4 regions of the Arthrobacter sp. KBS0702 genome follow, and region 3 is predicted to be linked to each of the others. Evidence: predicted binding sites of a transcription regulator. Region 3 holds the regulator's gene; each other region holds the start of a gene.

What was found. The regulator HrcA, encoded in region 3, represses chaperone genes, less so after heat shock. The targets are predictions, from matches to a motif close to TTNGCACTCGNNNNNNNCGAGTGCNAA.
Region 1: a site for HrcA is predicted at 3,263-3,289, ahead of groES (co-chaperone GroES). Genes of this name have one in related genera too.
Region 2: a site for HrcA is predicted at 1,899-1,925, ahead of groL (chaperonin GroEL). Genes of this name have one in related genera too.
Region 4: a site for HrcA is predicted at 4,013-4,039, ahead of FFF93_RS12375 (FmdB family zinc ribbon protein). Genes of this name have one in related genera too.

The regions. Positions count from the first base shown of each region.
Region 1 covers NZ_CP042172.1:2,715,997-2,721,629, reverse strand. Annotated here, with positions in the region: gene FFF93_RS12475 (glycoside hydrolase family 3 protein) at 1-106, shown strand, start outside; gene FFF93_RS12470 (shikimate 5-dehydrogenase) at 155-955, shown strand; gene FFF93_RS12465 (class I SAM-dependent methyltransferase) at 972-2,198, opposite strand; gene FFF93_RS12460 (hypothetical protein) at 2,255-2,668, shown strand; gene groES (co-chaperone GroES) at 3,448-3,744, shown strand; gene groL (chaperonin GroEL) at 3,825-5,435, shown strand; gene FFF93_RS12445 (DUF389 domain-containing protein) at 5,577-5,633, opposite strand, start outside.
Region 2 covers NZ_CP042172.1:695,719-701,351, reverse strand. Annotated here, with positions in the region: gene groL (chaperonin GroEL) at 78-1,715, opposite strand; gene FFF93_RS03310 (ABC transporter substrate-binding protein) at 2,012-3,325, opposite strand; gene FFF93_RS03305 (cold-shock protein) at 3,325-3,528, opposite strand; gene FFF93_RS03300 (LytR C-terminal domain-containing protein) at 3,695-4,321, opposite strand; gene FFF93_RS03295 (DUF3263 domain-containing protein) at 4,413-4,730, opposite strand; gene FFF93_RS03290 (uracil-DNA glycosylase) at 4,913-5,617, shown strand.
Region 3 covers NZ_CP042172.1:1,886,599-1,892,231, reverse strand. Annotated here, with positions in the region: gene FFF93_RS08710 (DUF4870 domain-containing protein) at 1-62, opposite strand, end outside; gene FFF93_RS08705 (DUF3097 domain-containing protein) at 184-1,038, opposite strand; gene hrcA (heat-inducible transcriptional repressor HrcA) at 1,283-2,296, shown strand; gene dnaJ (molecular chaperone DnaJ) at 2,377-3,504, shown strand; gene FFF93_RS08690 (16S rRNA (uracil(1498)-N(3))-methyltransferase) at 3,507-4,286, shown strand; gene FFF93_RS08685 (GerMN domain-containing protein) at 4,319-5,203, opposite strand.
Region 4 covers NZ_CP042172.1:2,692,411-2,698,043, reverse strand. Annotated here, with positions in the region: gene FFF93_RS12385 (DUF4011 domain-containing protein) at 1-2,773, shown strand, start outside; gene FFF93_RS12380 (Flp pilus assembly protein CpaB) at 2,827-3,399, opposite strand; gene FFF93_RS12375 (FmdB family zinc ribbon protein) at 3,702-3,953, opposite strand; gene FFF93_RS12370 (5-formyltetrahydrofolate cyclo-ligase) at 4,062-4,691, opposite strand; gene galU (UTP--glucose-1-phosphate uridylyltransferase GalU) at 4,801-5,633, shown strand, end outside.

The DNA of each region.
Region 1 (5,633 bases), 830 kb from region 3:
GGAGGCCTTCGACGCGCTGCTGGAGGTGCTTGCCGGCAAAGCGACCGCCCCCGGGAAGCTGCCGGTCGCCGTCGGGCCGCACGGACCGGGCTCCGGCTGCCGCTGAACCTGTGTGGTGGCGTTTAATAGTGCTGTGCCCATCCTGAATAAAGACATGACCATGTGCATCTCGCTCTCGGCCCGGCCGAGCAACAACGGGACCCGCTTCCACAACCACCTGTACGAACAGCTGGGCCTGAACTGGATCTACAAGGCCTTCGCCCCCACCGACCTGGCCCAGGCCATCGCCGGGGTACGCGGCCTGGGTATCCGTGGCTGTGCGGTGTCGATGCCGTACAAGGAGGACGTGATCGCCCTTGTGGACGTCATGGACCCGTCCGCGAAAGCCATCGATTCGGTCAACACGATCGTCAACGACGGCGGCACGCTCACGGCCTACAACACCGACTACACGGCGATCGAGCAGCTGCTGCGGCGCAACGCCGTCCCCACGGACTACTCCGTGTGGCTGCTGGGGGCCGGCGGCATGGCGAAGGCCACCGCGGCGGCACTGCGCGACGCCGGCTTTCGGAACGTCACCGTGATCGCACGCAACGAGGAGGCCGGAAGGGCGCTCGCCGGGCTCTACGGGTTCGCCTGGCGGGCCGACGTCGATCCCTCCGGCACTGCCGACATGCTGATCAACGTGACCCCGATCGGCATGGCGGGCGGCCCGGAGTCCGAGGCGCTGCCTTTCCCGCAGGAGGCGATCGACGCCGCGAAGGTGGTCTTCGACGTCGTCGCGCTGCCCGCCGAGACGCCGCTGGTCAAGGCCGCCCGGGCCGCGGGCAAGCAGGTGATCACCGGCTCCGAGGTCGCCACGATCCAGGCCCTGGAGCAGTTCGTGCTCTACACCGGCATCCGGCCCGGCGACGAACAGGTCCGGGCCGCCGAGGAGTTCATGCGGGCCCAGTAGAGCTGCCCGCCAAGCCCTAGACCGGCTCCACCGAAACGGCCACCCGCTCCTCGCCGATCCTGGTCAGGACCAGGGTGGCCGTCTTGTTGGCGGCGTTCCTGGGGCTTCTGCCGCCGGGCAGGAGCTGTTTGCGCAGTTCCTCCGGCGTAACCGAGGTGCCGCGCTTCTTGATGTCCAGGACGCCGATTCCGTTGTCCCTGACCCAGGACTTGAGCGCCTTGACGTTGAACGGCATCACCTCAAGGACCTTGTAGGCCCTGGCGAAGGGGGTGTCGGTCAGTTCCGGGGCGCAGATGTAGGCGATGTGTTCGTCGAGCAGGTGGCCGCCGATCTGGAGCGCGACGTCGGCGACCAGACCCGCACGGATCACGGCGCCGTCCGGCTCGTAGAGGTAGCCCTCCACCGCCCCCACCGGGGCGACCGGTCCGGCGTCGAACTCCTCCGCGCTGGTGAGTTCCGCGGCGCCCTTCGGCCCCAGGACCAGGGCGGCGCGGCGGATACCGGGCCGGCGGACCGCGTTGAACCAGAGGGCCACCTCGGTGACGTCGCCGCCCACCGAGATCCACTGCGCCTCGCAGTCCGCCGGCACCGACGCATGCGGCATGCCCGGGCCCATCTTGACGCCGACGGCCCGGCCGGTCGCGGCCAGGGACTCCACAAAGGACAGTGGCGGGGAGAAATCTTCCGGGTCCCAGAGCCGTTTCGTTCCGGAGCTGGACGTGGTGCGGCGGGCCGGGTCGAGCCAGACGCCGTCGATCCCGTCGAGCGGGACGGCGACGGCGTCGGCGTGGACCACGGTGGCGTTCCGGAACGGGATCAGGTTCATGGTGGCGCAGGCGGCCGTGGTTTCGTCGAGTTCCACAGCGGTGACCCGGATGTCCAGCGAGGCCAGCGCCATGGCGTCCGCACCCAGTCCGCAGCCCAGGTCCGCCACGTGCGCAATCCCGGCCTCCGCGAACCGCTGCGCATGCCGTGCCGCGACGTTGAGCCGGGTGGCCTGCTCCAGCCCGGCCCGGGTGAAGATCATCTGCCGGGCGAATTCGCCAAACTTGGCCTCCGCCTTGGTCCGCAGGCGGGACTGAGTGAGCGCCGCCGAGACCAGCTCGGGGGAATGGCCGGCCTTCCGGAGCGAGGCGTTGAGGCGGAAGGCCTCCTCCTCGCGGTACGGGCCCAGCGAGGCCAGCAGCTCCCAGCCCTCCGGATTGAGAAGCGGGGCGATCTGGTCCTGCGTAGTCTCAGCCATGCAATCAAGCGTAGTTCAGGCGCGGAAGGCCCGGCGCGACCGATAGGCTGGACGGCATGAACGACAAGGACACAGAGGACTTCGGCGCGGCAGGCACCCGGGAGCAGGGAGACGGGGAGAATCCGGGCCGGCGGGGGCTGGTCCGCTTCGCCCGGCCCGCGCTGATTGCGGGCAGTGTGGTGGCCGTCGTCTGCGTGGCACTGCTGGTGATCATCTTCGCCCTCGACTCCTTCAACGCCACCGTGTATTCCGTTGGCGGCAAGGACGTCACCGACGCCACCGACGAGGCGCGGGCCATCCGCGACACCTATGCCGCCGCCCGGGTGGGAAGCATCATCTTCCTGGTCCTCGGCGCACTGGCTGCCCTCGCCGGCGGCGTTGTGCTCTACCGCGAACGGAACACCTCCGCGCAGGTCGACGAGGACGACGACGGCCAGGACTGGGACTACGAGGACCTCGCGGGGCAGTAACCCGCTCTTGGGTTGGCCCGCTTGGGCGGGTGGGCCTGCGTGGCCCGCTTTGCCCGCTTGGGCGGCTGGGCCTGCGTGGGCGGCTGGGCCCGCTGGATCGTTGCGCGGCTGGGCCCGCTTTGCCCGCTTTGCCCGCTGGATCGTTGGGCGGCTGGGCCCGGTTGCAATCTCGGGAATTTGTCTGGCCCGGGCCTGCTTGGCCTGCTTGGCCTGCTGGATCGTTGGGCGGCTGGGCCTGCTGCAACTTCGGGGATTGGTGTGGCCCGGGCCTGGCACGGCGCCGATGGGGGCCACCCACTCCGGACATGCCCGTCCTTCGCCGCCGACACTGGACATATTGCGTATATGTCCATCGGGGGCGGCCAACAATGGGCATGCCCATCGCTCCCGCACGGAATGTCCATTGCACCGGACCAGCAATGAGCATGCCCAGCGCTCAGCACCAACAATGGACACGAGCTCCGCGCCCTGGGCGGCATGTCCGTCCGCCAAGCCGCCCGATGGGCATGTCCGTCCGCCAAGCCGCGGGATGGGCATGTCCGTCTGACAAGCCGCCAGATGGGCATGCCCCCGATGTTCACCCGGGACGAATTTCTGGCACTCGCCTTGACCGAGTGCTAACTACTTACATAGAGTCGTCATTAGCACTCTCCCTAGGCGGGTGCTAACACCTGAAGCTTTACCGGCCTGGCTGCTGCCGGCACCGCGACGACGGTCTGTACGCCATGGCACCACAGCTTTAAAGTCCACGAATTTGCTGACGAAAAGGAGAGGTCCGAGTGTCGGTCTCTATTAAGCCTCTTGAGGATCGTATTGTTGTCCGCCCGCTCGAAGCCGAGCAGACCACGGCTTCCGGCCTGGTTATCCCGGACTCCGCACAGGAGAAGCCGCAGGAAGGCGAAGTTGTTGCAGTAGGCCCCGGCCGCTTTGACGACAACGGCAACCGCGTTCCCGTCGACGTCGCCGTCGGCGACGTTGTCATCTACTCCAAGTACGGCGGAACCGAAGTTAAGACCGGCGGCGTCGAGTACCTCGTGCTGTCCGCCCGCGACGTTCTGGCGATCGTCGTAAAGTAACTCTCTTGGACCCCCGCGCCGCCGCTCCTTCGCTTTGAACGGAACGGCTGCGCGGGGTTCTGTCTTGAAAGGACAAAACCATGGCAAAGCAGCTTGCGTTTAACGACGCTGCCCGCCGGTCGCTTGAAGCCGGCATCGATAAGCTCGCCAACACGGTCAAGGTGACGCTCGGCCCGCGCGGCCGCAACGTCGTGCTGGACAAGAAGTGGGGCGCCCCCACGATCACCAACGACGGCGTCACCATCGCCCGTGAAGTCGAACTGGACGACCCGTACGAAAACCTTGGCGCGCAGCTTGCCAAGGAGGTCGCCACCAAGACCAACGACGTCGCCGGCGACGGCACCACCACCGCCACCGTGCTCGCCCAGGCCCTGGTCAAGGAAGGCCTGCGCAACGTTGCGGCCGGCGCCGCCCCGGGACAGATCAAGCGCGGCATCGAGGTCTCGGTTGAGGCCGTCGCCGCCCGCCTGCTCGAGAACGCCCGCCCGGTCGAGGGCACCCAGGTGGCCAACGTGGCCGCCATCTCGGCGCAGAGCGACGAGGTCGGCGAGCTCCTGGCCGAGGCGTTCGGCAAGGTCGGCAAGGATGGTGTGATCACCATCGAGGAATCCTCCACCACGCAGACCGAGCTGGTCCTCACCGAGGGCATGCAGTTCGACAAGGGCTACCTGTCGCCGTACTTCGTCACCGACGCGGAACGCCAGGAAGCAGTCCTCGAGGACGCCCTCATCCTGATCAACCAGGGCAAGATCTCCTCGGTCCAGGAATTCCTGCCGCTGCTGGAGAAGGCGCTGCAGAGCTCCAAGCCGCTCTTCATCATCGCCGAGGACGTCGACGGCGAGGCACTCTCCACGCTGATCGTCAACCGCATCCGCGGCACCCTGAACGTCGTCGCCGTCAAGGCGCCGGGCTTCGGTGACCGCCGCAAGGCCATGCTGCAGGACATCGCGACCCTCACCGGCGCGCAGGTCGTCTCCCCGGAACTGGGCCTCAGCCTGGACACCGTGGGCCTTGAGGTGCTCGGCACCGCCCGCCGCATCACCGTGACGAAGGACAACACCACCATCGTCGACGGCGCCGGCTCCGCCGAGGACGTCGCGGCCCGGGTCGCCCAGCTGCGCGCCGAGCTGACCCGCACCGACTCCGACTGGGACAAGGAAAAGCTGCAGGAACGCCTGGCCAAGCTGGCCGGCGGCATCGGCGTGATCAAGGTCGGCGCTGCCACTGAGGTCGAGCTGAAGGAAAAGAAGCACCGCATCGAGGACGCCGTGTCCTCCACCCGCGCTGCCCTCGAAGAAGGCATCGTGGCCGGCGGCGGTTCCGCCCTCATCCACGCCCTCAAGGCGCTCGACGAGGATCCGGCCGTCCAGGCGCTCGACGGCGACGCGGCAGGCGCCGTAGGCATCGTCCGCCGCGCACTGACCCAGCCGCTGCGCTGGATCGCGCAGAACGCCGGCTTCGACGGCTACGTCGTTGTTGCCAAGGTCGCCGAAGCCGCGGTCAACCAGGGCTTCAACGCCAAGACCGGCGAGTACGAGGACCTGATCGCCGCAGGCGTGATCGACCCCGTCAAGGTGACGCGTGCGGCCCTCCGTAACGCGGCCTCCATCGCCGCGCTGGTTCTCACCACCGAAACCCTCGTGGTGGAGAAGCCGGCCGACGAAGACGAACACGCCGGACACCAGCACTAAGACCTGTCCTTAGGGCACCGTGCAAGAAAAAGGACCGGACCAGCGTCAGCTGGTCCGGTCCTTTCCGTTGGCCCGTTGGCCCGTTGGCCCGTTGGCCCGTTGGCCCGTTGGCCCGTTGACCCCGCCCGTTGGCCCCGCCGGTCAGCGCCGGGGCGGTTGCGACTTCCGCCGCAGCCGCTGTGCGGCGTCGCGTGGCAG
Region 2 (5,633 bases), 1.2 Mb from region 3:
GCGTGTCTTAACGCCGACGGCGGCCCCACCCGAAGGTGGAACCGCCGTCGTCGAACAGCCAGTGGCCGGCGTGGGGGTTAGAAACCGCCCATGCCGCCCATGCCGCCCATGTCGTCGCCGCCGCCCATCTGGGCACCGGCCTTTTCGGGCTTGTCGGCCACAACGGCCTCGGTGGTGAGGAACAGGCCGGCGATGGACGCCGCGTTCTGCAGGGCAGAGCGGGTGACCTTGACCGGATCGTTGATGCCGGCAGCCAGCAGGTCGACGTACTCGCCGGTGGCTGCGTTCAGGCCGTGGCCTGCGGGCAGGCCGCGGACCTTGTCGACCACAACGCCCGGCTCAAGGCCTGCGTTGAAGGCGATCTGCTTCAGCGGAGCGTCGATGGCGACGCGGACGATGTTCGCACCGGTTGCCTCATCGCCTTCGAGCTGCAGGTTGGCGAATGCCTTGGCACCGGCCTGGATCAGGGCAACGCCACCGCCGGCGACGATGCCCTCTTCCACAGCAGCCTTGGCGTTGCGGACGGCGTCCTCAATGCGGTGCTTGCGCTCCTTGAGCTCAACCTCGGTTGCGGCACCGGCCTTGATGACTGCAACGCCGCCGGCCAGCTTGGCCAGGCGTTCCTGCAGCTTCTCGCGGTCGTAGTCGGAATCGGAGTTCTCGATCTCGGCACGGATCTGGGACACGCGACCGGCGATCTGGTCGGCGTCGCCGGCACCTTCGACGATGGTGGTCTCGTCCTTGGTGACAACAACCTTGCGGGCCTTGCCGAGCAGTTCGAGGCCGGCGGTCTCAAGCTTGAGGCCGACTTCCTCGGAGATGACCTGGCCACCGGTGAGGATGGCGATGTCGGCCAGCTGGGCCTTGCGGCGGTCGCCGAAGCCCGGAGCCTTGACGGCAACGGACTTGAAGGTGCCGCGGATCTTGTTGACGATCAGGGTGGCCAGGGCCTCGCCTTCGATGTCCTCGGCAATGATCAGCAGCGGCTTGTTGGACTGCATGACCTTTTCGAGGACCGCAACCAGTTCCTTGACGTTGGAGATCTTGGAGTTGACGATCAGGATGTACGGATCCTCGAGGACCGTTTCCTGGCGCTCTGCGTCGGTGACGAAGTAGGCCGAGATGTAGCCCTTGTCGAAGCGCATGCCCTCGGTGAGTTCCAGCTCGAGGCCGAAGGTGTTGGACTCCTCGACCGTGATGACGCCTTCCTTGCCGACCTTATCCAGGGCTTCGGCAATCAGGGCGCCAATTTCGTTGTCACCGGCGGAAATGGACGCGGTGGCGGCGATCTCTTCCTTGGTCTCGATTTCCTTGGCGGAAGCCAGGAGTTCGCGGGTGACCGCCTCGACAGCCTTCTCGATGCCGCGCTTGAGGGACAGCGGGTCAGCGCCGGCCGCGACGTTGCGCAGGCCTTCCTTGACCAGAGCCTGGGCCAGCACGGTGGCGGTGGTGGTACCGTCACCGGCGACGTCGTCCGTCTTCTTGGCAACTTCCTTGACCAGCTCGGCGCCGATCTTCTCGTACGGGTCGTCCAGCTCGATCTCCTTGGCGATGGAAACACCATCGTTGGTGATCGTGGGGGCGCCCCACTTCTTTTCGAGGACGACGTTGCGTCCACGCGGGCCGAGGGTGACCTTGACGGCGTCGGCGAGGATGTTCAGGCCCCGCTCAAGACCGCGGCGTGCCTCTTCATCAAATGCAATGATCTTGGCCATAACGGCAGTAGTCCTTTCGGGACAGTCGTTAAGAATGAACCTTGGCCGTGGTGCCCGCGACGGACGATTCCTGCCCGGCAGCCTCTGTATGCCGCCGGGCCGGGGATCTCACCCCAGCCAGGTGTTTCTCTCGCCCCCGGTGATCCCGCCGCCACGTCGCAGCCGGCCGAACCGGGCGTCGTGTTAGCAGTCAATACGCGGGAGTGCTAAGTCAATAATTAGCACTCCCCCGGGGAGAGTGCAAGCAGTGGCCGCCCCCGGCCCCGCCGCCACGGTGCGCTCTTCGCTACCAGCGATCAGGAGCCGGCGCTGCGGGCGGTTTCGCTGCCGGTCATCTTGGCGTTGTTGTCGGAGCCGTAGCTGTAGACCATGTAGGCGGCGGCGGTGACGTCGCCGTTGGCGTCGAAGTTGATAGGCCCGGACTGCCCGTTGTAGTCGGGGCGCTTGCCGGCGCGGAGGGCTGCCACGCAGTCCTGGTAGGACCCGCAGGCCTCGGCCTCGCCGGACGCCGTTCCTGCGGCACCGGCCGTCCCGCCGGAGACGGCAATGAGCCTCGAGGCGATCGAGGTCCCGGCGTCGTCCTCCGCGGCGGCAGCGGCGATGGCGGCGAGGTTGACGGCGTCGTACGTCTCGGCGGCGAAGGCCATGTCCTTCAGGCCGGGGTCGACGGCCACGAGTTCGGCCTGGAAGTGTGCGGAGGGGAAGGTGCCGGGGAGCACCCCGCGGGCGCCGTCCAGGGCCCTGGAGCCGAGGCCGTGGCCGTACTGGTTGACGGCGCCGTCGCTAAGGACGAGCTTGTTTCCGGCCAGGCCCGCGTTATTGAGCTCGGCGATGGCGCCTTGGGCGCCGTCCCGGGCCACCAGCACGACGGCGTCCGGGGAGGCCGCCTTGGCTGCCGCCGCCGCCTGCTGCGCGTGGCCGGCCGTGAACTCGGCGTCGACCGAGGTACCGAGGGCGGCGGCCTTCGCGGCAGCGGAGACGGCCACGGAGACTTCCTTGCCGTAGCTGCCCTCCTCGTGCAGCACGGCGATCGACTTGGCGCCGCCGTCCTTGGCGAGCTTAACGAGCACGGAAGCCTGCGCGATGTCCGCGGCGGCGGTCCGGAAGTAGTAGCCGCCGCTCTTGTACTTGCTGAGCCCCGGTGCTGCGTTGGCCGGGGAAATGAGGGCGACCTTGGCCCGGGAGAGCACGTCAATGGCGTCGGCGGCCCGGCTGGAGTCGGTCGGTCCGATCACGACGTCGGCCTTGGCCGCCACAAGGTTCTTGGCCTGGGACGCCGTATCCGTGCCGATCGATTCCGGCAGCAGTTCCACGGGCCTGCCCTTGTGGCCGCCCGCCGCGTTGATCTCCTTGACCGCCAGCTTTGCCGCCGCGAGCTGGGGGGCGTTCAGGAAGCTTTGTTTGCCGGTGTTGTCCAGGATCAGGCCGATCCGCAAGGTGCCGTCCCCGCTGGCGTCGGCGGCGTCCACCCGGGCGTTGCCGGTGGGCCCGGCGCACGCACTGAGCGCCACGGCTGCTGCCAGGCCGGCAGCCGCCGCGCGGCGGAGCCGCCTGGCGGACGGCCGGCGGTCCGGGCTCGTCGGGGCGGGTACGGCAGCGGAGAATGACACTAGGCGGGCCGGACGCTTTCGGCCTGCGGGCCCTTGTCGCCTTCGCCGATTTCGAGCTCCACCCGCTGGCCCTCGGTGAGGGCGCGGTAGCCCTCGCCGTTGATCGCGGACCAGTGCACGAAGACGTCGTCCCCGGAGCTGTCGACGGTGATGAAGCCGTAGCCCTTTTCGGCGTTGAACCACTTGACGGTCCCCAGTGCCATCTTCTCCACACTTTCAGCTAGCTGGCTAACGGCCCACCTCGTTGTGCGCCGCGGTATGCGAAACCAAATCCGCAGATACTCTACCCACAGCCTTCCACCGGGGTGCGGACCGGGCCCGGGACCGCGCGGATAGTTATTGAGGCGTAACCGACGCCGGCGGCCGGTGCTACTTGAAGCCGGGACCCAGGACGACGACGAGGGGCATCTTGAGTTCGGCCGAATCCACGAGGGTGCCGATTCCCAGGAGCGAGCCCAGTGCTTCGGCGTTCGCCTTCTGTGCCGGGCCGTTGTAGAAGACCACCGAGGTCTGCTGGCGGGCGCCGCCCCAGTTGCCGAGCGGGCCAAGGACCCACCCTGCGGAGGTGACCGTGGATCCGACGCGGCCGGCCAGCCCCGCCGTCGCGGTTCCGTTGTAGATCGCCACCGGCTGGGTTTTGTCCACGGCTGGGCTCGGGACCGTCGATGCGGACGGCGTCGAGGCCGCCGGGGCGATGCTGCCGCTCGGCTGGGCGCTGGCGGAAGGGGTGGGGCCAGCCGCGGCCGTGCTCGGGGCCTGCGACGTGGCGGCGTTGTTGCTGGCCTGGTCCGCCGTGATGGCCGATCCGCCGGCAGGGCCGAAGCCCAGCTTGGGCAGCAGGAGGAAGGCTACGAGGCCGATCGCGAGGGCCGCGGCGCCAAACGAGAGGATGGGACCCAACCGGCGGGAGTGGGGTGCGGAAGCCGTCCGGTGGACACCCTGGCGCGTGGAGGTCTCCGGGACCCGATCAAATTCATCCCGAGCGTACTTGGTCATGGTAAAACGACGTCCTTGCTGATTTCTGGCTGATGGCCCGCCGACGGTAACTGCGCGAATTTGCGCGCCTCCGGCTGGATTTCCCGCGGGTTTAAGCGTCTGAGCCGAGACGGCGGGCGGTGCGGGCACGTTGTCGTGACGTACGTAGTCTACGCAATCTCTTGACCAGCATGGGATCGTGGGCCAGCGCCGCCTCGGTATCGATCAAGGCATTGAGGATCTGGTAGTAGTGCGTGGCGGACAGGTCAAAAAGCTCCCGGATGGCCTGTTCCTTGGCGCCGGCGTACTTCCACCACTGCCGCTCCAGGGCGAGCATCTGCTGGTCCCGGCCGCTCAGCGGCGAGTCTTCGGCGACCGGCGACAGCCGGTCGCCCTCCGCCGGCAGGTACTCCGATGCTGCTTCGGCCACGACACACTCCCTGACTCGTTCCGATAGTTCTCCCCCACATGCTACGGCCGAATAACAGGCTTGTCATTTAACGGGCAGGTCGCGGGGCGTCCTGCGACAATGGGATCGTGCCTAATTCGTCGCAGCCCGATGCTCTGTTCCAGCTCGAACCGGCGGCTGCCGGGACGGCGGGCTTCGCCGATATGGCGCGGCAGCCGCTGGACGAACTCATGGCGCCGGACTGGGCGGCCGCACTCGCGCCGGTCGAGACGAACCTCCGGGCGGTCCTGGGGTTCCTCGCCGCCGAGGTGGCCGGCGGCCACGAGGTCTTGCCGGCGCCGTCGAACCTGCTGCGCGCCTTCCGCCAGCCGCTCGCCGGCGTCCGGGTGCTGATTGTCGGCCAGGACCCCTACCCCACCCCGGGCCACGCCGTGGGGTTGTCCTTCGCCGTGGACGGTGCCACCCGGCCGATCCCGCGCAGCCTGGCCAACATCTATAAGGAGCTCGAGGCCGACCTTGGGCTGCCGCCGCGGGTCCACGGCGACCTGGGCCGCTGGGCGGAACAGGGAGTGCTCCTGCTCAACAGGGTCCTCAGCGTCCGGGCCGGCGGGGCCGGGTCGCACCGCCGCAAGGGCTGGGAAGCCGTGACAGCCGCCGCCATCACCGCCGTGACGCACCGGTGCTCCGACGACGGCGCCCCGGCTCCGCTGGTCGCGGTCCTCTGGGGCAAGGAAGCGGAGGGGGTGCGGCCGCTGCTCGGGTCCACCGCCGTGATTGCCAGCGCCCACCCCAGCCCCCTCTCGGCTTCCCGGGGGTTCTTCGGCTCCCGGCCCTTCAGCCGGGTCAATGAGCTCCTCACCGCTCAGGGGGACGGCACGGTGGACTGGGAGCTGCCGCCGCTGCCCTGAGCCGTTGTTGGCTAGG
Region 3 (5,633 bases):
TGGTACTGCGACTCGCCATGGCCTGCCTGGTGGTCCGTGTGTTCGCGTGCATCTTCTGCCACGTTTCGTCCTTTGGATTGCGGTGGAGCATTAGTACTTGTACGGGCTGCGACCGCAACAAACACAGCGGGCGCCGTTCCAAGAATACTTGCTCGGGCCGCGAACTGAAGCACGGCGAGGCGGCTACGGCACCGTGAGGAAGTCGATGACCTCTTCCACCCGGCCCAGCAGCGACGGTTCCAGGTCCGCGTAGCTGCGCACCGCGCCGAGGAGTTTCTGCCAGCCCAGGCCAATGTCCTCCTTGGTGCTGTGCGGCCAGCCGAAGGCCGTCAGGATCCCGGTCTTCCAGTCCATCCCCCGCGGAATCACCGGCCAGCGCTCAATGCCCAGCACGGCCGGGCGGATGGCCTGCCACACGTCCACGTAGGGGTGCCCCACGATCAGCACGTTGCCGGCGGCTCCGGGGGAGGCCATGACGGCGTCGGCGATCCGGGACTCCTTGGAATCCGGCACGAGGTGGTCAACCAGCACACCAAGACGGCGGCCCGGGCCCGGCCCGAACTCCTTCACGGCCGCCGCGAGGTCGTCGATGCCATGCAACGGCTCGACGACGATGCCCTCGACCCGCAGGTCATCACCCCAGACCTTCTCCACGAGTTCGGCGTCGTGCTTGCCTTCCACCCAGATCCGGCTCGCCTTGGCGACCTGGGCGCGCTGGCCGGCCACCCGGACCGAACCCGAGGCCGTGCGGGCCCCGGTCCCGGCGCCCGCAGCGGCGGCCCGAGGGGCGGGCGGCACCAGGCGGATGGGCTGTCCTTCCAGCAGGAAGCCGAAGCCCAGCCGGAACGAGCGGGACTTGCCGCGCCGGTCCTCGAGGGCCACCACGTGCATGCCGCCGGACTTCTCCACCCGGGTCACGGCGCCGACCCAGCCGGACTGCACATCCTCCAGCACCATGCCGCGTTCCACCGGAATTTCCGGCAGTTGGGCCTTGGCGGGGGCGGACAGATCCTGCGGGCCCCAATTCTGGTACGTCATCTGCTACACACTGCTTTGCACTCGGAAATTTCGGGGGAGGGAACCCTCCTGCGGCCTGCGGTGTGCCCGGAAACACCTCTTCCGGCGGTCACGCCCGCAGCGAATCCAATGCTAACAACGGCGCGACTCATATTAGACTGGTTAGCACTTAGGCATGTCGAGTGCTAACAGCGGGTTTCCTGGGCGCGTCCCGTACCGCCCGCCGGCACCGGCTCCGCGGAAACAGGTCGATTGGAGGTGGGGCGTGAGCGAGCCACGCAAACTTGAAGTGCTGCGCGCCATCGTGGAGGACTACGTCCATTCCCGGGAACCGGTGGGGTCCAAGGCCCTGGTGGAGCGGCACCATCTTGGGGTCTCCAGCGCCACGATCCGCAATGACATGGCAGCCCTGGAGGACGAGGGCCTGATCACGGCGCCGCACACCAGCGCCGGGCGGATCCCCACCGACAAGGGCTATCGCCTGTTCGTGGACCAGATTTCGGCCGTCAAACCCCTGTCATTGGCGGAACGGCGCGCCATCCAAGCCCTGCTCGAGGGCTCCGACGACCTCGACGACGTGCTGGACCGGACGGTGCGGCTGCTCTCGCAGCTGACCAACCAGGTCGCCGTCGTGCAGTATCCCCTCTTGAGCAGGGCGAGGGTCCGGCACATCGAATTCGTGCTGCTCGCACCGCGCAAGGTGCTGACCGTGCTGATCGCAGACACCGGCAAGGTGGAACAGCGGGTGATCGACGTCGGACAGGAACTCGGCGACGATGCCCTCGCAGAACTGCGCACCCTGTTCCTGGCCCGGCTTTCGGGGACCCCGTTGAGCCTGCTGCCGCAGTCGCTGCAGTCCGTCGCGGACGGCTGTCCGCCGGCCCGGCGCGGCGCCGCGCAGGCCCTCGCGCGGGGGCTCGAGTCGCTGGCGGCGAGCAGCCGGGAGGAACGGATGGTCATGGCCGGGACGGCCAACCTGGCCCGGTCCAACGTGGACTTCCCGCTCAGCATCGGCCCGGTGCTCGAGGCGCTCGAGGAGCAGGTGGTGATGCTGCGCCTGCTCAGCGACATGGCGGAGGACCCCCGCGGCGTCACCGTCAGCATCGGCCGGGAGAACCCCTACGACGGTCTTTCCGAGGCCTCGGTGGTGGCCACCGGCTACGGCCCGGATGCCACCGCCAAGGTCGGCGTGCTCGGACCCACCCGGATGGACTATCCCACCACCATGGCCGCCGTCCGTGCGGTGGCCCGTTACCTTTCGAGGATCCTCGGGCCCTGACGGGCCGCTCCCGCTACCAGACGTCTTGCCTGTCGCAGGCAGTGCCCCACCGGCAGTACAAAAAGGAAGAGATACACACTTTGAGCAGCCACTACGACGTTCTTGGAGTCTCCCGCGAAGCGACGGGGGAAGAAATCAAGAAGGCCTACCGCAAACTCGCGCGGACCCTGCACCCGGACGTGAACCCCGGTGACGACGCTTCCGAGCGCTTCAAGGCGGTCACGCACGCCTACGAAGTGCTGTCTGATCCGCAGAAGCGCCGGGTCTACGACACCACGGGCAACGAGAACGGCACCGACAACGGCTTCGGCGGCGGCTACGCCGGCCAGGGCTTCGCCTTCCAGGACATCTTCGAGACCTTCTTCGGTGGCGCCGGCGGCCAGGGTGGCCCCGCATCCCGGGTCCGCCGCGGGCAGGACGCGCTGATCAGCGTCCGGATCGAGCTCCGCGACGCCGTCTTCGGCGTCAACAAGAAGCTCGAGGTCGACACCGCCGTCACCTGCCCCACCTGCGAGGGCTCCTGCTGCCGCGAGGGCAGCCACCCCGAACGCTGCGACATCTGCGGCGGCAGCGGCCAGGTCCAGCGCGCCGTGCGCTCCATCCTTGGCCAGGTCATGACCACCGCTCCCTGCGGCAGCTGCGAGGGCTTCGGCACCGTCATCAAGGACCCGTGCAACGAGTGCGCCGGCCAGGGCCGCATCCGCAGCCGCCGCTCCCTGACCGTCAAGGTCCCGGCCGGCGTCGCCACCGGCACCCGTATCCAGCTTTCCGGCCAGGGCGAGGCCGGTCCGGCCGGCGGCCCGGCCGGTGACCTCTACGTCGAGATCCGGGTCAACAACGATCCGACTTACCTGAGGGAAGGCGATGACCTGCACGCAAGCCTCAACATCCCGATGACCGCGGCCGCCCTGGGCACAGAGCTGACCCTGGAGACCTTCGACGGCCAGCAGGAAATCGACGTCAAAGCCGGCACCCAGTCCGGCGAGGTCATCACGCTGCGCGGCCTGGGCGTGACGCACCTGCGCGGCTACGGCCGCGGCGACCTCAAGGTCCACCTGCAGGTGGACACCCCGGCCAAGCTCGACGCCGCCCAGGAGGAGCTGCTCCGCCAGCTCGCCAAACTCCGCGGCGAGCAGTTCACCGAAGGCAAGCTCGCCGCCAGCGGCGGCGTCTTCGCCAAGCTCCGGGACCGGCTCGGTAACCTGTAGCGGTGAGTAACCCGGTCTTCTTCACCCCCGCGGGATCCCTGGACCAGCAGGCCCCGGGCACAACGTTCGTCCTCACGGGCGCCGAAGCGCGCCATGCGGTGACCGTCAAGCGGCTGGCCGTCGGGGAGGCTGTTGACCTCGCCGACGGCGCCGGCACGCGCATCACCGGCACCGTCACCGACGTCGCCCCGCAGGAACTGACGGTCGAATGCGTCGAGGCCAGCACCGAGGCCAGGCCCGAGATCAGGCTGGTCCTCGTGCAGGCGCTGGCCAAGGGCGACCGCGACGAACTCGCCGCCGAAACGGCCACGGAACTGGGCATCGACGCCGTCGTGCCCTGGCAAGCGGAGCGGTCGATCGTCCGGTGGAAGCCCGAACGCGCGGCCAAGGCACACGCCAAGTGGCAGTCGGTGGTGACGGCAGCCGCGAAGCAGGCGCGACGCGCCTGGATCCCGGAGGTCCGGGACGCCGTCGACGGCGGCGGGCTGCAGGCGGCCGTCGCAGCCGCGGACCTGGCCATCATCCTGCACGAGGACGCGGTGCGGCCGCTGCGGCAGGTCCTGGAAGCCTGGCAAGGGGCCGGGCAAGGGGACGGCGACGGCGGCAAGCCGCGCGAGGTGCTCCTGATCGTGGGTCCGGAGGGCGGCATCAGCCCCCGCGAGGTCACCCGGTTGTGTGACGCCGGCGCCGTGACCGCCCTGCTGGGCCACCACGTGCTGCGTTCGTCCACCGCCGGGCCCGCCGCCACCGTGCTGGCGAGCGACATCCTCGGACGCTGGTAGCCCCCGGACGCTGTGAGCCGCAGGGGACCGGACTAGCGGACGGTGAACCCGCGGGTATCGACGTTCAGGTCCTGCACGGCGCCGGTGGGATCCACCTGCGACACCCGGGCCTCATAGCTTCCGGGCCCGAGGTTCAGCGAAAAGTTGAACAGGCCGGCCTGCGCGCCGTCGGCGGAGGCGGTCATATTGCCGTTCAGGTAAGGAGTCTTGGTGGTGCCGTCGACCCGCAGAATCTCCCAGCGCAACTTGCCGCCCGGGACCGTGCTGCGGCCGGAAAACTTCACGGCTCCGTCGGCTTCCTCGGTGCCCTCCTGCGGATCGATAATCCACACGGGCGCCACCATCCCGGCGCTGCGCGACGTCGGCGCACCAAGCCGCACCCGGTTGAAAGCCACATAGTCGGTGTGCCCGTCCACGAGGATGACGACCTGGATCTGCTGCCCGGCGTCCGTCAAGCCCGCACTGGCCCCCGCTGCCGTGGCCGTGTAGACCAGCTGCTGGATGGCGCGTTCTGCCATGTCGGCGTCGACGTTGCTGTTGAACGCGTCTGCGGACACATCCACGGTGATGATGTTTTTGCCTGAAATCGAGGTGGCGAGCTTTTTCGGATTCTGCCACGGGGTGAAGAAGTCGGGGTCCAACGGCTTCTCCGACATCATTACCCGCAGGGCCCGCGTGATGGGGTTGTCCTGCTCGGAGACGTCCCGGAATTCCCGGTACAGGAAGACATTGTTGTTGCTGCGTCCGATCCAGTAGACCGGTGCCTTGTTGGACGCCTGCGTGGATTCCAGCGGGGCGCTGGTGGTGGCGACGCCGGGTGCCGGACCCGGCACCGTCTGGGTGGGGGTACCCGAGTCGGTGATCCCGGGCTGGGGTGTGGCGACGCAGCCGGAAAGGGCCAGGGCGGCGGGCAGCACCAGCAGCAGGACCCCGCGGCGCGTACGCCGGCCTGCTGCCTTGATGCCTCCACGCTGACTGATCGCCGCTGTCCCTTCGTTGTGTGTTCGCTCCGTGCCCGCAGGGTCTCTTCCACGGGCCGGTGTCCGCCGCGCCGGGATACAAACGGGCCGTCAAAGGTACGGCGGCGTCGGGCCCGGCAGGGCCGAATCCAGCATTACACAGGACGTCCGCGCTCCGGGCGGGTTTCCGCACCGGCCAGGGAACTGCAACGGGAACGATATGAGGACGATATGAAGTTGATACCTAACGGCGTTGCCGAGGCCCTCCGCGCCGGTACCGGGCCGCGCTGGCGTAAGATGGAAGGACCCGCCGGAACCCGGCGCTGATGGCCCGGATGGCCGTTGGCCGGCAACGGCGGGAGACCATTTCCGAACTGGAGGGGACCAG
Region 4 (5,633 bases), 810 kb from region 3:
CCGCGCCTCGACCATGAGCCCGTGGCACGGCGCCCGGCTGCTGACCCGCAAGGAGACCCAGGAAGCCCAGCAGGTGGCCCGCTCCGTCGCGGAAAAACTCCCGCAGCTGCGCGAACGCATGAGCGGCGTCGCCGAGCACGCGGAGATCCGGCTCGGCGAAACCTTCGCCGAGTGGGGCGACCAGATCGACCTGCTCGTCGCGGTCCGCGAAAGCCTGGACAAGTTCACCCCGGACATCTTCGACCGGCCGGTCCACGACCTCATCTCCGCCACCGCCCCGTCCGCGTGGCGCCGCGAGCGGAACATCGATATGCCCTCGATGCAGCGCTCCCGGCTGCGCCGCGTGGCCAAGGAGTACGTCCGGCCCGGTGTGCACATCGCGGACCTCCACAGCTCGCTGGTGCTGGTCCAGGACCAGCGGGCCACCTGGGCCGAGTACGCCACCACCCAGCGGCACCCGGCCGTGCCGTCCGGGCTCGCCGAGATCACGGCCCTCTACCGGGAGCTGGAGGCCGAGCTGGCTGAGCTCGGTGCGGCCGTGCGGCACACCCGCGCCGGGGGAGCCGTGCACGAGACCCCGTACAACGAACTGGTCGAGCGACTGGAGCGGCTGGTCGCGGACACCGGCACGCTGGAAACGCTGCCCGAGCGGACGCTCCTGGTGGAGAACATGCGCGAGCACGGCCTGGGCGAACTGCTCGCCGACCTGGCCGAGCGCGAGGTGCCGGCCGAGTCGGTGGCGGCGGAGCTTGAGCTGGCCTGGTGGCAGTCCGCGCTGGAAGCCATGATCAGCGGGGACGACTACCTCGCCATGTCCGACGGCGATGCGCTGCGCCAGCTCGAGGCGGAGTACCGCCTCGCGGACAACGCCCACATCGCCAGCGGCGCGGCCCGGCTGCGCTGGAAACTGGCCGAACGCTGGCGTGCCGCCCTGACCGAGCACCCCCGGCAGGCCGAGCTGCTGCGCAGCCTGCTGAAGGACGGACGGGTCACGCCGGCGGCGCTGACCGCGCAATCGCCCGAGCTTGTGCCCAGACTGGTGCCGGTCTGGTCCGTCAGCCCGTACCTGCTGACCACCCTGCTGCCGGCCGAGCAGCGCTTCGACGCGGTGGTGATCCTGGACGCCGAGGCGACATCCCTGCAGGCTGTACTGCCCGCCGTCGCCCGGTCCCGGCAGGTCATCGCGTTTGGCGACGACAAAATCGCCAGCCCGCGCAGCTTCTCGGTGGGCGTCGAGCGGCTCGCCGCCGGCGAGAACCCGCACCAGCGCGTGGACAGCGCGTACCAGGCCCTGACCGCGGTCCTGCCGGTCTGGAAACTCAGGACGGTCTACCGTGCCGTCGACGAGGACCTCGTGCGGCAGCTGAGCAAGGGTTTCTACGCCGGCGAACTCCGCCGTCTTCCCGAGGGCCAGTCCGCCACCGGCCTGGACCGGGCACTGACGGTGGAATACCTGCCGGACGGGACCGGCCTGCCGAGTGCGGACCACGACGGCGTCGAATCGGTCGTCGCCGAGGTGAACCGTGTGGTGGAACTGGTCTTCGAGCACGCACGGCTCCGGCCGCGCACCTCGCTCGCCGTGGTCACCGGAAGCCTGCGGCACGCGGCCCGGATCGGCGAGGCCATCCGGCTGCAGCTGCCCAACTACCCGCTGCTGGGCAGCTTCTTTACCGCCGGAGACGAGTCCTTCCGCGTGGTGGACCTGGAGCGGGCGCAAGGCCTGGTCCGGGACCGCGTCATCTTCTCGCCCGGTTACGGCCGCACCCCCCACGGCCGCGCGCTGCACAGCCTCGGCCCGCTTTCGGCCGACGGCGGCCGCGCCAAGTTCGCCCTCGCGATGACCCGGGCGCGGCGGTCGCTTCACGTGCTCAGCTGCTTCCGCCCGGAAGACCTGGACGTCAGCCGGCTCAGCCACGGCGCGGTGGACTTCTACGAGCTCCTGGACCGCGAAATTGCCGGCAACTCGGATCTGGGCAGCCCGGCATCCCGGGCCGCGGCCAGCGAACAAGCCCTGGGCGCCGACCCGCTGGTGGCAGACCTCGGCGACCGGCTCCGGGCCCGCGGGGCGCGGGTCTGGCACCAGTACGACGGGGTCCTCGACATGGTGGCCGCGGCAGACCCGATGCACACGATCGGGCAGGACGACGCCGAGATTCCCAGCCCGGTGGCCATCGAGTCCGACGGCACCGAGCGGTACCGGCGGATGAGCGTGCGTGAGCGCAGCCGTCTCCGTCCGCAGCTGCTGGAGCGTATGGGCTGGCGCTACATGCCACTATGGACCATAGAGGTGTTTACGGATCCGTCGGCTTGCGCGGACCGGATCGGCGGCTACCTCGGCCTGGAGAAGCCCGTGGCAGCCAGCCGCTTGCGCAGCTCGCCGGGCTTTTCCGACGACATTGAAAACCTGAGCGTCGAGGACGGGCGGCACAGCTACGGCGGATCCGCCGCGGCGCCCCAGGGGTGGTCCGCGGACGGTGACCGCGGGCAGGAAACAGCTATAGGCAACAAGGAGGCCGGCGGCATGAGCGCAGACGGCGACAACCAGAACAACAACACCCGCGGTGGCGACCGGGACCAGAGCGTTGCAGACGCGACGTCTCCGGATGTCCCCGCCCGGGAAGCGGTGCCGGCCGAGATGCGGCAGCGATCGGCCGCCGAGGGAGTGCTGCCCAACAAAGCCGCAGAGGACGATCCCCGGCGCTGGGGCGACCAGCCCGGCAGCTATGACCATGACGCCTGGTTGCAGGAACAAAAGCCTCCGCACTGGGGCTGAACACCCCGCGCACCCGGGCTGACCGCTCCGGTGCCCTGCCATCCTGCTACCTGCTACCCGGACCCGGACCCGGACCGGGACCCGACCAGGACAAAGAACAACTTGCCCTGCGTGGATGCCCCGGCGAGTCGCCCGGCCTGGTCCGGGTCTGCCGCCACCACGATCAGCCCGTCGGTTTCTGCGGTGTCGAGCCACTGGCCGGCCCTGCCGCCGCGGGCGGAAGTCCACAGCACCGGAACCGCCGAGGCGAGCAGCTGGGACGGCGCGGCCTGCTCCGGGCCGCTGCCGCTGGTCATCACCACATTGATGAGCTGGCCAGGGGAGACCAGTTGGATGGAGGCGGGGTCGGCCATCCGAAGCGGCACGGCGGCCGCGCCCGGCGGGCTGCCGGCCAGCAGCCCCGGTCCGACAAGTAGGGAGTCCGCCAGGAGCTGGCCCTTCCGAAGGGCAACGGCGAGCTGTTTGCCCTCCATTACGGTCTGGTCGGGGGTGCCGCCGGGGAGTACCCCGGGCGGGACCTGGATGGCGACGAGGTCGGAAGGTGCCAGCACCCTGCCGGCCGGGAGATCCTTGGCCGCGGCCCACGCCGAAACAGTTGCATCCGGTGCGGGCGTCAGTTGCTGCACCCCCAGTCCGGTGGCGAGGCACAGCAGGAGGGCGACCGCTAGCCTCCGGTTGCGCCGGAGCCAGCCGCGGAGTCGCCTCCTCGGTTGGTCTTTACGGACACCTCCGGGCCCAAGGGCGGCGCGGGCCGGCCGGGACCGTGGGGTTGCGAGCGGTGGGCGGAGACTGCGGGCCATGGCACCACGCTAGGGCCGCCCCGCGCGGCGGGGCAGTCAAGGGCTTGGCCATGTGGATAACACGTAGCGGGAACACCCGCAGGGGACGGCATAAAGGCCGAGCGCGCCGGGTACCGGCGTCGGCGGACCTAGCTGGCGGCGGCGGAAGCCGAAGCGGCGGGTGCTGCCGGGGCGGCTGCAGGGGCCACAGCGCTGCCCTTGGAGTCGCGGGAATCGGTCCGGTAAAAACCGGATCCCTTGAAGACGACGCCGACGCTGTTGAACTTCTTGCGCAGGGTCCCCTCGCACTCGGGGCAGGACGTCAGCGAGCTATCCGTGAAGGACTGCACGATCTCGAAAGCGTGGCTGCAGTCCTTGCAAGCGTATGCATACGTGGGCACTGGGTTCCTCCTCTGGGACAAACGAGCAGGTCCCGGGCTGCTTGCCGAAAACTTCGGCGTTAGCAGTCGCAGGGCCTGAGTGCCAATTCTATCACCCGGCGGGCGTGCCTAGGGTAGCGCGGAAAGCCGGCGGAGGCCTCCCGGGGTCAGCGCGGCGGCAACCTTCCGGTCGAAGGATTCCACGGGAATGCTGCCGGCGGCCAACACCTCTGGGTCGTACACGATGGCCGCTGTCGGCAGCGGACCGGCCCCGGACACCGGGACGCCCCACGGCAGGTCCGCGAGGGCGGCCAGGAACTTGTCGTAGTAACCCCCGCCCTGGCCGATCCTGTTGCCGTCGCGGTCCAGGGCCGTGGCCGGCAGGAAGATCCCGGCCACGCCGAGCATGACGGAGGTATCGAACCGGGCGCCGACAGGCTCCTGGATGGGGGCGTATCGGCTCCGGACAAACTCGGAGGCCGGGGTCCAATACACCCAGCTCAGCACCAGGGCCGGTTCGCAGACCGGAAGCAGTACCCGGTGGCCGGCGTCGTGCAGCGCGGCCAGAAGGGGCAAGGTGGGAGGTTCGGAGCCGACGCCGAGGTAGGCCGCGAAGGTGCGCTTCCCGCCGTCGGCCAGCCCGGATGCCCAGGCGAGCCCGTGGCGGGCGATTGCCGCTCCGGCGGCGTCCAGCTCGGACTGAGAGAGCCCGGCCCGGCCCTGCCGGTGGCGGGAGCGGATCTCGTCCTTGGTGCTCATGTGCGGGTGTCCTTTCGGCCGGGCGGCGCCGTCTGGCTGGGCGGCCGCGGCAGCCTTGCCGGCGGGGGACAATTACCTGAAGATTTGACCCCTCCGCTAGATTAGTCGAGTGATTACACCCAACGCCTCCGTTCGCAAGGCCGTCATCCCCGCAGCGGGCCTCGGCACCCGTTTCCTTCCCGCCACCAAGGCGATGCCAAAGGAAATGCTGCCCGTCGTGGACAAGCCTGCCATTCAGTACGTCGTCGAGGAAGCCGTCAACGTGGGCCTCAATGACATCCTGATGATCACCGGACGCAACAAGCGGGCCCTTGAGGACCACTTCGACCGCGTGCCCACCCTGGAGGCAACGCTGGAGGCCAAGGGTGACACCGCCAAGCTGGAATCCATCCAGGCCGCCAGCAACCTCGGCGACATCCACTACGTCCGCCAGGGCGACCCGATGGGCCTCGGCCACGCGGTGCTGCGTGCCAAGCAGCACGTCGGCCACGAACCGTTCGCCGTCCTGCTCGGTGATGACCTCATCGACGCCCGCGACGAACTGCTCAGCACCATGATCGAGGTCCAGGCCAAGACCGGCGGCTCCGTCGTCGCCCTGATCGAGGTCAACCCCTCCCAGATCAGCGCGTACGGCTGCGCCGACGTCGAGGCCGTCGAGGGCGAGGAATACGTCCGGATCAAGCAGCTCGTGGAGAAGCCCGACGTCGACGAGGCGCCCTCCAACCTGGCCATCATCGGCCGCTACGTCCTGCACCCGGCGGTGTTCGAGGTCCTCGAGCGCACCGAGCCCGGCCGCGGCGGCGAAATCCAGCTCACCGACGCCCTCCAGGAACTCTCCGCCGGCGAGGGGGAAGGCTACGGCGTGTACGGCGTGGTCTTCCGCGGCCGCCGCTACGACACCGGGGACAAGCTCAGCTACCTCAAGGCCTGCGTCCAGCTCGC